Regions from separate parts of the Mesorhizobium sp. M0189 genome, predicted to be linked through region 1. Evidence: predicted binding sites of a transcription regulator. Region 1 holds the regulator's gene; each other region holds the start of a gene.
The links. The regulator LexA, encoded in region 1, represses DNA repair genes until DNA is damaged. The targets are predictions, from matches to a motif close to TGTTCNNNNTGTGTTCNG.
Positions count from the first base shown of each region.

Region 2: the regulator LexA is predicted to act here: its motif matches at 2,331-2,348, upstream of NKJ09_RS16255 (PA0069 family radical SAM protein).
Region 3: the regulator LexA is predicted to act here: its motif matches at 2,309-2,326, upstream of recA (recombinase RecA).

Region 1 covers NZ_JAMYSW010000001.1:455,570-459,755, reverse strand. Annotated here, with positions in the region: gene NKJ09_RS02200 (hormone-sensitive lipase) at 1-346, opposite strand, end outside; gene kynU (kynureninase) at 442-1,689, opposite strand; gene lexA (transcriptional repressor LexA) at 2,161-2,892, shown strand; gene NKJ09_RS02185 (ComEC/Rec2 family competence protein) at 2,886-4,186, opposite strand, start outside.
Region 2 covers NZ_JAMYSW010000008.1:94-4,279, forward strand. Annotated here, with positions in the region: gene rnhB (ribonuclease HII) at 240-935, opposite strand; gene NKJ09_RS16255 (PA0069 family radical SAM protein) at 1,102-2,256, opposite strand; gene NKJ09_RS16260 (glycosyltransferase) at 2,408-2,911, shown strand; gene NKJ09_RS16265 (phytanoyl-CoA dioxygenase family protein) at 3,101-4,075, shown strand; gene moaB (molybdenum cofactor biosynthesis protein B) at 4,109-4,186, opposite strand, start outside.
Region 3 covers NZ_JAMYSW010000019.1:11,892-16,077, reverse strand. Annotated here, with positions in the region: gene alaS (alanine--tRNA ligase) at 1-827, opposite strand, end outside; gene recA (recombinase RecA) at 1,087-2,184, opposite strand; gene NKJ09_RS26575 (PfkB family carbohydrate kinase) at 2,462-3,421, shown strand; gene NKJ09_RS26570 (TfoX/Sxy family protein) at 3,428-3,751, opposite strand; gene NKJ09_RS26565 (GFA family protein) at 3,842-4,186, shown strand, end outside.

The DNA.
Region 1 (4,186 bases):
TGCGCATCTGCGGACAGAGCGTGTAGGACGGCATCGCCACGGCATAGCCGCGATCAACAGCGCCAGCGGCAAGATGCGACCAGAAACTCTTGTCGAATGCCATCCAGTAGCCGCCATGGACGAACACCACGAGCCCCTTGGGCTTGGTGGCCGGCAGGAAAAGATCGAGCCGGTTGCGTGGGCCATGGCCATAGGCCATGTCGAGCCGCGCCCGGCCCTCGGTCGAAAGCACGTCGCGAAAAACCCGCGCGGGCTCGACCCAGGCCGCCGGCCAGCGATCGCTGCCGGCTATGTTGGCGCCGTTGGCATAGGCGTTGTCCCAATCGGCAATGTGACGTTCGAACACCCTGCGCCCTCCCCTGGCAATATGGCCTTGCAACGAGCGTGAGCATCGCGCGGCGCGTCGTCGCCAGCCTCACGATTCCAGCTCTCGCATCAATCTCAAGTGACAGCCGCCTTGATGGCGAAGCGCGCATCCTTCCACGCACCGGTGCGCAGGATGTCCTCAAGCACTTCGACGGCCTGCCAGACATCGGCATAGCCGACATAGAGCGGGGTGAAGCCGAAGCGCATGGTCGATGGCGCGCGAAAATCGCCGATCACGCCACGTTCGATCAGCGCGCGCATGATCTGGTAGCCATGCTCGTGCATGAATGAAATCTGGCTGCCGCGTTTTTCCCCGTCGCGCGTGCTTTCGAGCGTTAGCCCGTAAGTGCCGCACTTTGCCTCGACGAGCTCGATGAACAGATCAGCCAGCGCGATGCTCTTCTTGCGCACCGCCGTCATGTCGACATCGTTCCAGATGTCGAGCGCGCCCTTCAGCGTGCGCATCGACAGGACCGGCTGGGTGCCGCACAGAAACCGGCGGATGCCGGTGCCGGCCGCATAGCCTGGCTCGAAGGCGAAGGGCCGTGCATGGCCCCACCAGCCGGTGAGCGGCTGCTGGATGTCGGCAAGATGCCGCTCAGCCGCATAGATGAAGGCAGGCGCGCCCGGTCCGCCATTCAGATATTTGTAGGTGCAGCCAACGGCAAAATCGGCGTTTGCCGTGTCGAGCTCGACTGGCATCGCACCGGCGGTGTGGCAGAGATCCCAGACGATCATCGCCCCGGCTTCCTGGGCCCTGCGCGTCAGCGCCGGCATGTCGCGCAGTTCGCCCGACTTGTAGTTGACGTGGTTGACCAGCACCACGGCGGTGCGTTCGTCGATCAGCTCTTCGATGCTCGGCGCGTCGACCCCCGAGAGGCGCAGCAGCGTATCTTTTCGCGTCGAAACCACACCCTCAGCCATGTAGAGGTCTGTCGGAAAACTGTCGCCCTCGGCGACGATGACCTGCCGCTCCGGCCGCATGGCCATGGCGGCGTGCAGCAGCTTGTAGATGTTGACCGATGTCGTGTCGCAGACCACCGTCTGGCCGGCCGCGGCACCGATCAGGCGCCCGAGCTGGTCGCCAAGTTCGAGCGGCATGTTGAACCAGCCGGCCGTGTTCCAGGCGCGGATGAGATCATGCGCCCATTCTTCGGTCACTGCCTTGCTCAATTCATCGAAAGCGGCACGCGAAGCGGCCCCTAGCGAATTGCCGTCGAGATAGATCACTCCTTGCGGCAGCACAAAGCGGTCGCGCATCGCGCGCAGCGGATCTGCAGCATCCATCGCCCTTATGGCCACGAGATCGGGAATTCCTGTCATGATTTGTCTGCTCCCCAAGATTCACCGCAACGCCGGACACGCATCGACGGCATCCATCGGTCACGAGCGGTTCTCCATTACCTGGTATCGCGCAGCAAGGCTCCACCGGCGACAAGTTGCCTGACCATGCGGTGGAAACCAGGAGCCAAGCCAACCCAAGGTTGGCGTTTTGAGTTCGTTTCGTTCACGGTGCATTGACCAAACCGCACAGTCGATACGGCTTCAATTCCGTGCCCCTTTGCCGGCTGACGGCCGATACCAGTGCCGCCTTCTGGAAACCCAGAGGCCGCAAACGAAAGCAGAATCAAGGCGATGAGGCCCGCGGCGGTGAAAATGCAGCGTCCCGGTTTGGCGAGTGGTATCGTTACCCGAGCCCTAACACATTCATTAAACTTTAAACAGTTGCGGAACACAACTGGAACAGATAGTGTTTGTTCTGGGTTTGTTTTTCTGATTCTGTTGGGGGTCGCTATGCTGACACGCAAACAACACGAACTGCTTATGTTCATCCACGAAAGGCTGAAGGAAAGCGGTATCCCGCCCTCCTTCGACGAGATGAAGGAAGCGCTCGACCTGGCTTCCAAATCGGGAATCCACCGGCTGATTACGGCGCTGGAGGAGCGCGGCTTCATTCGCCGTTTGCCCAACAGGGCCCGTGCGCTGGAGGTGCTGCGCCTGCCCGATTCGATCGCCCCCGGCCTCAATGCGGCACGCAAGTTCTCGCCGAGTGTCATCCAGGGCAGTCTTGGGCAAGGTCCTCGGCAAGGCAAGCCGACATCGTCGCGCGTCCCTGCAGCCGGCAATGACGACGATGTCGTCGCCGCCGTGTCTATCCCGGTGATGGGCCGCATCGCCGCTGGTGTGCCGATCGATGCCATCCAGCACCAGACGCATTCGATCTCGGTGCCGCCGGACATGATCATGGGCGGCGAGCATTATGCGCTCGAGGTCAAAGGCGATTCGATGATCGAGGCTGGCATTTTCGACGGCGACACGGTGATCATCCGCAATGCCGATACGGCGAGCCCCGGTGAGATCGTGGTGGCACTGGTCGACGAGGAAGAAGCGACGCTGAAGCGGTTCCGCCGCAAGGGCGCCTCGATCGCCCTGGAAGCCGCCAATCCGGCCTACGAGACGCGCATCTTCGGACCAGACAGGGTCAAGGTGCAGGGCAAGCTCGTTGGGCTGATCCGCCGCTACTGAGCTGCGCCCTTGGCGCCGGCTTTTGGCTTGTCGGCTCTGCGGTATGGCGGCATGCCCCGCGCCGCGCGTGAAAATTTCCGCTGCACGTGCCAGGGCCGGTATGATTTTTCGACGGCGAAGCGGATTTCGGCGCGTGTTGCCGCTTGTGGATCGAAATAGACGGCCGCACTTCCCGCGCGCGCCAGTTGCCGTTTGGTGACGACGAGGACCAGCCGGTCGTAGTAGCAGGGATTATGGGCGGTGGCGTCGTCGATGACGATCAAGCTGGCAAAGGCGCAGGCTGGCCGTGCAGTATCGCGGTCATTGGCTAGCGCGATGATCGCGCCGGATGGATGCCTGGCAAGGCAGAGACCGTCCGTGCAAATGAACGGCATGCCCGGCGGTAAGTCGGCCGGATCGGCAATGTCGAATTGCGGATCGTTCTTTCCAGGTGTTTCCGGCGCGACGATAGCCTCTGATGTGAGCGCGCGTTTCCAGTTGTCGATGGTGAACTCATTCGGGCGTGCCCGGTTGACCGCGAGTTCACCGCTGCCGATCGGCAGCGCGACGAGCCGTGCGTCCTCCGAGATCAATACATCGGGTACGCGCGTCTGCGTTGTCGTTAGCAAGCCGGCGAGCGCAAAAGGAAGGGCCACGAGCCGCAACCAGGTCGTCGCCATGCTGGCAATGACGAGGGCGATCGTCACCAAAAGGACAGATCTCAGCGAAATCAGCCCGACCGCATCGATCGGCGAGCGCTCGGAGATCCACCCGGACAGGGCGATCATCGCCGTCAGCCCCTTGCCCATCACGTAGAGGAAAGGCCCATCCGCGCCGAACGGCATCGCCAGCGCACTGAGGACGGCGAAGGGCATGACGACCAGTGAGACGATAGGCATGATGGCCAGATTGGCGAACAGGCTGAGCGGCGCCACGCGCTGGAAATGCCATATGGCGAAAAGCGCCGTGGCGCTCCCTGCAATGATCGAGGTCATCGCCAGGCCGCCCATGCCCATCAGTACCTTTCTAGTGGCAAAGCGTAGCGGCGACCGCCGGGGCGGCGGCGTGGTGGCCCCGCCGGCGCGGTAATCGGACCAGCCTGCATAGGCGCCGACAAGGGCCGCCGTCGCGGCGAAGGACATCTGGAAGCTCGGACCGACCACCTCGTGCGGCGACACCAGAATGACCGCGATGGCCGAGATCGCCAGGTTGCGCATGGTGAGCGCGGCCCGGTCGAACAGCACGGCGATAAGCATCACCGCCAACATGATGAAGCTGCGTTCGGCCGCCACCACAATGCCGGAAAAGACGAGGT
Region 2 (4,186 bases), on a different contig from region 1:
CCTTCGCTCACCTGCCTCTCCAAAGAATCCTTTCTCAGCCTAAACTCAACCCCAAAATCGCCATATGCGATTCCCCTGCCCTCGAGGGGGAGATGTCGCCGAAGGCGACAGAGGGGGTCAGTACGTCCTGGCGCGACGCCATGTGGGACGAAAGAGAAGGTTGGCGCTTCACGCGAGGCGACCCCCTCTGGCCTGGCCATCTCCCCCTCGAGGGGGAGATTACGCCTAGCCGCTTTCGCTCAATCCAGGCCCGAAAGGCCCTCTTCCTCCAGCACCTCGGTGCCGCCGAACCGGAACGGCGCGAAGGAGGCGCGGTGCAGCCGTGCCACTGGCCCGTGCAGATCGATCGCCGTGCGATGGCGCACAGTGGCGTAGCCCATATGCAGCTCGAAGCCGTAACGCGCATGATGGCTGCCGCAGCCGCACATCATGCGGTCGCGCAACACCTTGGCGACGATCGAGGCTGCAGCGATCGACTGCGAGCGCTGGTCGCCCTTGATCAGCGCTTTGCCCTCGCAGGGCAGGCCGGGCGGCACGTCGCGGCCGTCGGCCAGCGCCAGCTTCGGCCGGATTGACAGGCCGGCCACTGCACGGCGCATCGCCTCCAGGCTGGCCTTGAGGATGTTGGAGGCATCGATGCCTTCGGCGCTGACCGAGGCCATCGATACGGCGAGTGCGGAGCCGAGGATTTTCAGGAACAGCGCCTCGCGCTGCAAATGCGTCAGCCGCTTGGAATCATCGAGGCCGTCGGGGATGTTGGCGGGATCGAGCACCACCGCTGCAGCCACCACCGGCCCGGCGAGCGGGCCGCGGCCGGCCTCGTCCATCCCCGCCACCGGCCACAGGCCTTCGGCCATCGCCTTCGTCTCGAACGAGAAGTCGGGTTTCTCGACGATTTCGAAGAGAAGCGGAGAATCGGAACGCGGGCGAGCCATGGTGCGGCGAGGTTCGCATCGGCTCCGATTCTCCGCAAGTCCCCTCCGGGTCGGGCGGGGCACCGGACCAGGAGGGGCTACCGTCTGCAAGCCCGGGGACAGGACAGGCCGGACGGGATTTTTCGCCTGCTGCGGCCGCTTCAAGCGGCTGGCGCGAGACGCTTTGTCACAGCAGCATCAGCTGCTCGGTTGCCTTGGCGGCGGGGACGAACCGGTCGGTCCTCAGCGAGCGCCGCTCGGCATTGAGGCCGAGCCGTTTGGCGGCGATCTCGAAACGGCGGCCGATCTGCCAGGCATAAGGGCCGGAGCCTTTCATGCGCTTGCCCCATTCCGAATCGTAGTCCTTGCCGTCGCGCATCGAACGGATCAGCGACATGACGTGGCGATAGCGGTCGGGATAGTGGCGCAGCAGCCAGTCCTTGAAGATCGGCGCGACCTCCAGCGGCAGGCGCAGCAGCACATAGCCCGCTTCACGCGCGCCCGCTGCCTGCGCCGAATCGAGGATGCGCTCCATTTCCGAGTCGGTCAGTCCGGGGATGATCGGCGCGACCATCACCGAGGCCGGAATGCCGGCGTCCGAAAGCTGCCTGATCGCCTCCAGCCGCTTGGTCGGCGTCGACGCGCGCGGCTCCATCGTTCTGGCCAGCATCCTGTCCAATGTCGTCACCGACAGTGCCACCTTGGCCAGCCCGCGTTCGGCCATGCGTGACAGAATGTCGATGTCGCGTGTCACCAGCGCTGACTTGGTGACGATGCCGACCGGATGCCCGCGCGCCTCCAGCACTTCGAGGATCTCGCGCATGATCCGGTATTGCTTCTCGATCGGCTGGTAGGGATCGGTGTTGGTGCCGATGGCGATGGTGCGCGGCTGGTAATTATCCCTGGACAATTCCTTGTCGAGCAGCCGCGCCGCATCCGGCTTGGCAAACAGCTTCGATTCGAAATCCAGCCCCGGCGACAGGCCCATGAAGCTGTGCGTCGGCCGCGCGAAGCAATAGACGCAGCCATGTTCGCAGCCGCGATAGGGATTGATCGAGCGGTCGAAGGAGATGTCGGGCGATTCGTTGCGGGTGATGATGGTGCGCGGCTTCTCGACCTGTACCTCGGTCTTGAAGGGCGGCAGCTCCTCCAGCGAATTCCAGCCGTCGTCGAACACATGCCGGCTGACCGGCTCGAAACGGCCGGACGGATTGATGCCCGCCGACCTGCCGCGATTGCGGTCTGGGCGGACGCGCATGCCGCTCTGCTCGATCATCGCATTCGCCATCTCGGCCCTGCCAGCGCCGAAGGCGGCAATGTCGGCACGCACGATCTGTTCCATTTTGGCCCTTTCCCAGGGACTGTCCGCCCGCTGTCGAATCGCTCTGCTCATGAATGTATTCCTATCGCACCGAGTGGAACAAAGCAAGAACTTTCTCGCGGCGTGCCGCAAAAACTGGCGCTGCCCACCGCTTTCCGCTATTCGGCTAAACATGCTTAGCGTCCTGATCGAAACCCTGAATGACGAGGAGGGCCTCGCCCGCACGCTCGCCTCGCTGATCGGCGGCGCGGTCGAAGGCGTGGTGCGCGACGTTCTCGTCTGCGACACCGGCTCGACCGATCAGACGCACCGCGTCGCCGAACATGCCGGCTGCCACTATGTCAGCGGCGGCATCGCCGCCGGCATCAGGCAGGCCAAGGGCGACTGGCTGCTTTTGCTGGAACCGGGAGCGCGGCTGGGGGAGGGCTGGATCGACGAGGTCGTCGCCCATACGGCCAGGCAAACCATGGCGGCGCGATTTTCACGGGCACGCGGCAGCCGCGCGCCGTTCCTGTCGCGGGTCTTTGCCGGAAATCGCGCTCTCGCCGAAGGCTTGGTGATCAGCAAGCGTCAGGCCGCCGCGCTGTCTAAGAGCGCCCGCAGCGCCGAAGCGATCGCCCGCGGCCTGGCGACAAGAAGGCTCCACGCCGAGATCTGGGTGGCGCCGCGGAAGTGACGGCTTACCATCCCGGCCTAGGAAACGCCGCCCAAGCAAATTTTCTGGCGGGTTGTCGTTTATTGTGCATTGCACAAAATCTGGCCGGGGGTTACCATTCCCAGCGATACGGGCGAATGGGTTTGGGGTGTGCCGGAGCGGCGACGACGACTATCGTCGATGCTGTTCCCTCGACATTTGAGGACCCCGATGACCCTTTCAAGCCCTGACAAGTCCGGCGCTGCAAGCCTCGAGGCGATCGCACGCAACGGCGGTACGCTGCGCCGCATCGCCGCCCGCATTCCGACCTATCTTTCCGACCTTCGCGAGAATCCGGCATGGCTGCCGATGTTCATGCTGGCGCGCACCATGCCGGCGCGGCGGCTGCACTGGCGCGGTGCGAAGCCGGTTCGGCCGGCGCGCAATGTCAGTGAAACGATGTTCGCCGGCGTCGATCGCGATGCCGTCGTCGGCGCGCTGCGGACGGAGGGGCTCTATTCGGGCCTGACGCTGCCAGCCGCCATCCATGAGGAGATCGCCCGCTTCGCCGAGCACACGCCATGCTTCGGCAATTTCGACCGCCGGCTGGAATTCCTGCCCGAAAAACACGCCGATGCAGAAAAGCATTTCGGCCGCCCGCTGCTCAGCGGCCACTATTTCGAGCGGGTCCTCGACTGCAACGCTGCGGTCGCCGTGCAGCGCGATCCGCTACTCCTCGACATCGCAGCGCACTATCTCGGCAGCCAGGCCAAGCTGATCACCACCCGCGTCTGGTGGAGCTTTCCGACCGGTGGCGTCTCGGACGCCGACAAGAACATGGCTTCGCTCGGCAAATACCATTTCGACCTCGACGACTGGCGCATGCTGAAGTTCTTTTTCTACCTGGTGCCGGTCGACAACGACACCGGGCCGCATGTCTATGTCCGCGGCTCCCACAACCGCCGCATCCTGAAGCATCAGCTGACGCTTCTGGTCGGCCATTCGGCGGAAGAGGTGCTGGGCGTCTATGGCGAGCAGAGCCCGGTCACGCTGACGGGGCAGGCCGGTCTCGGCTTTGTCGAGGATCCGTTCGGCTTCCATATGGGTACCGTGCCGACGCGCACCCCACGACTGATGATGGAAGTCGGCTTCGGCGTCTCGCCGCCGTCGCGCCGGCGGTTTCACGGCGAGCCGGTCATTCGCTGAGGCGGGATCGCCCGGCTGATACCTCGCTCCGTCTCAGCCGCGCCGCAAATGCTCGTCCAGGCGCGGCATGATCTCGACGAAGTTGCAGGGCATGTGCCGATAGTCGAGCTG
Region 3 (4,186 bases), on a different contig from region 1:
ATGACGCGGAACGATGCGACGGTGTCCGCATCCGGACCGCGGCCAAGCGCCGACGACGCAGCGTCGATCAGGTGGCGGAACAGGTCGGTTTCGAAGACGCTATCAACTCCTTGCAGGATGGAGGCCATGCGCTCGAGGCCCATGCCCGTGTCGATCGACGGACGCGGCAGGTCGACGCGCTCGTCCTTCGTCACCTGTTCATACTGCATGAACACCAGGTTCCAGAATTCGAGGAAACGGTCGCCATCCTCCTCGGGGCTGCCGGGAGGGCCACCCCAGATGTGCTCGCCACGGTCGATGAATATCTCCGAACACGGCCCGCACGGTCCGGTGTCGCCCATTGCCCAGAAATTGTCCGAGGTCGCGATGCGGATGATGCGATCGTCGGAAAGACCGGCGATCTTCTTCCAGTAGGAGGCGGCCTCGTCGTCGGTGTGGTAGACGGTGACCAGCAGCTTGTCCTTCTTCAGCCCGAACTCCCTGGTGATCAGGTTCCAGGCAAGCTCTATGGCGCGCTCCTTGAAATAATCGCCGAAGGAGAAATTGCCGAGCATCTCGAAGAAGGTCAGGTGTCGCGCGGTGTAGCCGACATTGTCGAGGTCGTTGTGCTTGCCGCCGGCACGAACACTCTTCTGGGCAGTCGTCGCACGCGAATAGGGCCGCTTCTCCAGACCGGTGAAAACGTTCTTGAACTGCACCATGCCGGCATTGGTGAACATCAGCGTCGGGTCGTTGCGCGGCACCAGCGGGCTCGACGCGACGACCTCGTGACCTTCCTTGCGAAAATAGTCGAGAAATGCCGACCGGATCTCGTTGACGCCACTCATGAATACTGCCTTTTCGAGAGAACCGCCGGCTGCCGGCGGAAAATAGACATGGCCTTTTAGCGGTCGCACCGCAGCCTGTCCAGAAACACCAAATGGGCTCAAATCCCGGCTTTCACCGGCGCTTTGAAATGCGTCTGACTCGCCGTCAAACGCCAACCGCCGGCACGGGGCCGGCGGTTCAAAATGTACCGATTACGCAAACTCAAAATCAAAACATCAAATCCAAACCTGGCTGACGCTCCGGGAGGCGTCGCTTTTCCTACATCGCCCCGGCGTCGTCCTCGAAACCGTCGTCGCTGCTTTCGGAGCCGCCGTTCTCAAGGAATTTCTCGGCGATCAATCCGGCATTCTGCCTCAGCGCCAATTCGATCTCGCGCGCCGTGTCGGGATTGTCGCGCAGGAACAGTTTTGCGTTTTCGCGGCCCTGGCCGAGACGCTGCGAATTATAGGAGAACCAGGCGCCCGACTTTTCGACCACGCCAGCCTTGACGCCGAGATCGACCAGCTCGCCGGTTTTGGAGACGCCCTCGCCATACATGATGTCGAACTCGACCACCTTGAAGGGCGGCGCCAGCTTGTTCTTGACGACCTTGACGCGGGTCTGGTTGCCGACGACCTCGTCGCGATCCTTGACCGAGCCGATGCGGCGGATGTCGAGGCGGACCGAGGCATAGAATTTCAGCGCGTTGCCGCCGGTCGTCGTCTCGGGCGAACCAAACATGACGCCGATCTTCATGCGGATCTGGTTGATGAAGATGACCATGGTGTTGGAGCGCGAGATCGAGGCGGTGAGCTTGCGCAGTGCCTGGCTCATCAGGCGGGCCTGCAGGCCGGGCAGCGAATCGCCCATCTCGCCTTCGATTTCGGCCCGCGGCGTCAGCGCCGCCACCGAATCGACCACCAGCACGTCGATGGCGCCGGAGCGCACCAGCGTGTCGCAGATCTCCAGCGCCTGTTCGCCGGTATCGGGCTGCGAGATCAGCAGGTTTTCGAGATCGACGCCGAGCTTGCGGGCATAGACCGGATCGAGCGCATGCTCGGCATCGACAAAGGCGCAGATGCCGCCCTTCTTCTGGGCTTCGGCCACCGTGTGCAGCGCCAGCGTCGTCTTGCCCGAGCTTTCCGGTCCGTAGATCTCGACGATGCGGCCGCGCGGCAGGCCGCCGACGCCAAGCGCGATGTCCAACCCAAGCGAGCCGGTCGGCACCGTTTCGATCTCGACGACCTGCTCGTTCGCGCCGAGCCGCATGATCGAACCCTTGCCGAAGGCACGCTCGATTTGCGACAGCGCCGCATCCAGAGCCTTTGATTTGTCCACCGCTTTGTCCTCTACAAGCCGCAAAGAATTCTGAGCCATGATACATCACCCCGTGGTCGTCAATGGAGGCCGGACAATCCCGCAATCCTTAAAAGAATGTACCTCGTTTGTTCTCATTTGTCAATGAGCCCCAAGGGTTTGAAAAATAACTGATATCCATATTTGTTCTATTTTTGTTTCGCAATTTTGCTTCCGGACGTATCCCGCCTCGCATGCGGCGCCGTTGCCGTCACCATCCGAATCGCACCCGCGATTGCAGGGTTCCGCCCGGCGACCTAGTCTCCTCCCGGGCAACAGCAAAGGGCATTTTGCCGGCATGATGAAATCCCCGACGATCCTGGCCGTGGGTGGCGCCTATATCGAGCGGCGCGGCCGGGTTGCCGGCGCCTTCGTGCCGGCCGCTTCCAACCCCGGCACGATGCGCGAGCATGTCGGCGGCGCCGCCTTCAACGCCTTGCGCTGTGCGGTGCGGCGCGGCGTCTCGGCCTCGCTGCTTTCGGTGCGCGGCGGCGATGCCCTGGGCGACACGGTTTTACGCGCCGTCACCGACGCCGGCATTGCCGATTTGTCGGCGGTGTTCCTCGACCGCGCGACGCCAAGCCATACGATGCTGGTCGATAGCGACGGCGGGCTGATCGCCGGCCTTGCCGACATGGTGCTCTACGAGCTGGCGCTTCCCAAGCAGATCCGCCGCGCCAAGGTGCGAGACGCGATCGGTTCGGCCGACGCGGTGCTGTGCGACGCCAACCTGCCGTCTTCCGCAGTGGCGCGGCTGGCGGCACTCGCCGCCGGCAAGCCGGTGTTTGCGCTTGCCGTCTCGCCCAGCAAAGCGGCGCGGCTGACGCCGGTGCTTGATCTTCTGGCACTCGCCTTCATGAACCGGCACGAGGCTGGCGTGCTCGCCGGCGTCGACATCGATGCTGACGACCAAGGCATCGTCGACGGCCTGAGACGCGCGGGCCTGAAAAGCGGCGTGATCACCGCTGGCGACGGACCGGTGCTCGGTTTCGACAAATTGGGCGCGTTCTCGATCCTGCCACCGCCGCTCCAAAAGCGGACCGATGCTGCCGGCGCCGGCGACGCATTGGCCGGCGCGACGATCGCCGCCCTGCTGCGCGGCCTGACGCTGCGCGCGGCACTGTGCGAAGGCGTTGCCGCAGCTATGCTCACCGTCGAGAGCGCCGCCTTCACCAGCGCCGGCTTTGCCGAGGCGCTGGCGCTCGTGCCCAGGCGCGGGACCTGGCGTGAAATGCGGCCCAGAATTGCCGAAGCATGACGCAGCCTATTTGCCGGCGCGCCGTCCTGCCTCGTAGGCGCGGCGCGCCCAGATCGCCATCTCGTCGGGGTCGTCGAAAGCGCTGTCGGGAACGCTCCAATAGGGCATCGACACCAGCTTTCCGTGGCGCGAGCCGGTATAGGTCCATTGCCGGCAGCCGGCCGCTTCGAAATCCGGGGCGCTTTCGGCGTCGGCCTTCAGCATCAATTCGCCACGGATGACAATGGCGACGATGACGCCATCGAAATAGATGCCCTTGCCGCCGAACAGCTTGCGGATGCTGACCGGGCCGAGGCCTTCGAAAAGCTCTTCTATGCGCTCGTTGTCCATGGCGCGATCATGTCACCGGGATTTCCCCTTGTCATCGCCGCTACCGGCACCATCCTGACAAGTTCAGAATCAGTTTCATCGGAGTTTTTCATGCCGCTTCTGCTCAAAGGGTCCTGCCGGTGCAATGCCGTGCGTTTCGAGGTGGAAAGCCACACGCCGGTGCCGTTCATGCTGTGCTACTGCTCGATCTGCCGCAAGCAGCAGGGCGGCGGCGGTTTCGCCATCAATCTCGGCGCCGATTACGAGACGCTGAAAATCGAGGGCAAGCGCCATCTCGGCGTCTACCGGGCCGAGATCGAGGACGACGAGCACCCGCAACGCGAGATCTCGACGGGCGAACGGAGCTTCTGCACGAAATGCGGGACGGCACTCTGGCTCTACGATCCAACCTGGCCGGAGCTGGTGCATCCGTTTGCCTCGGCAATCGACACAAAC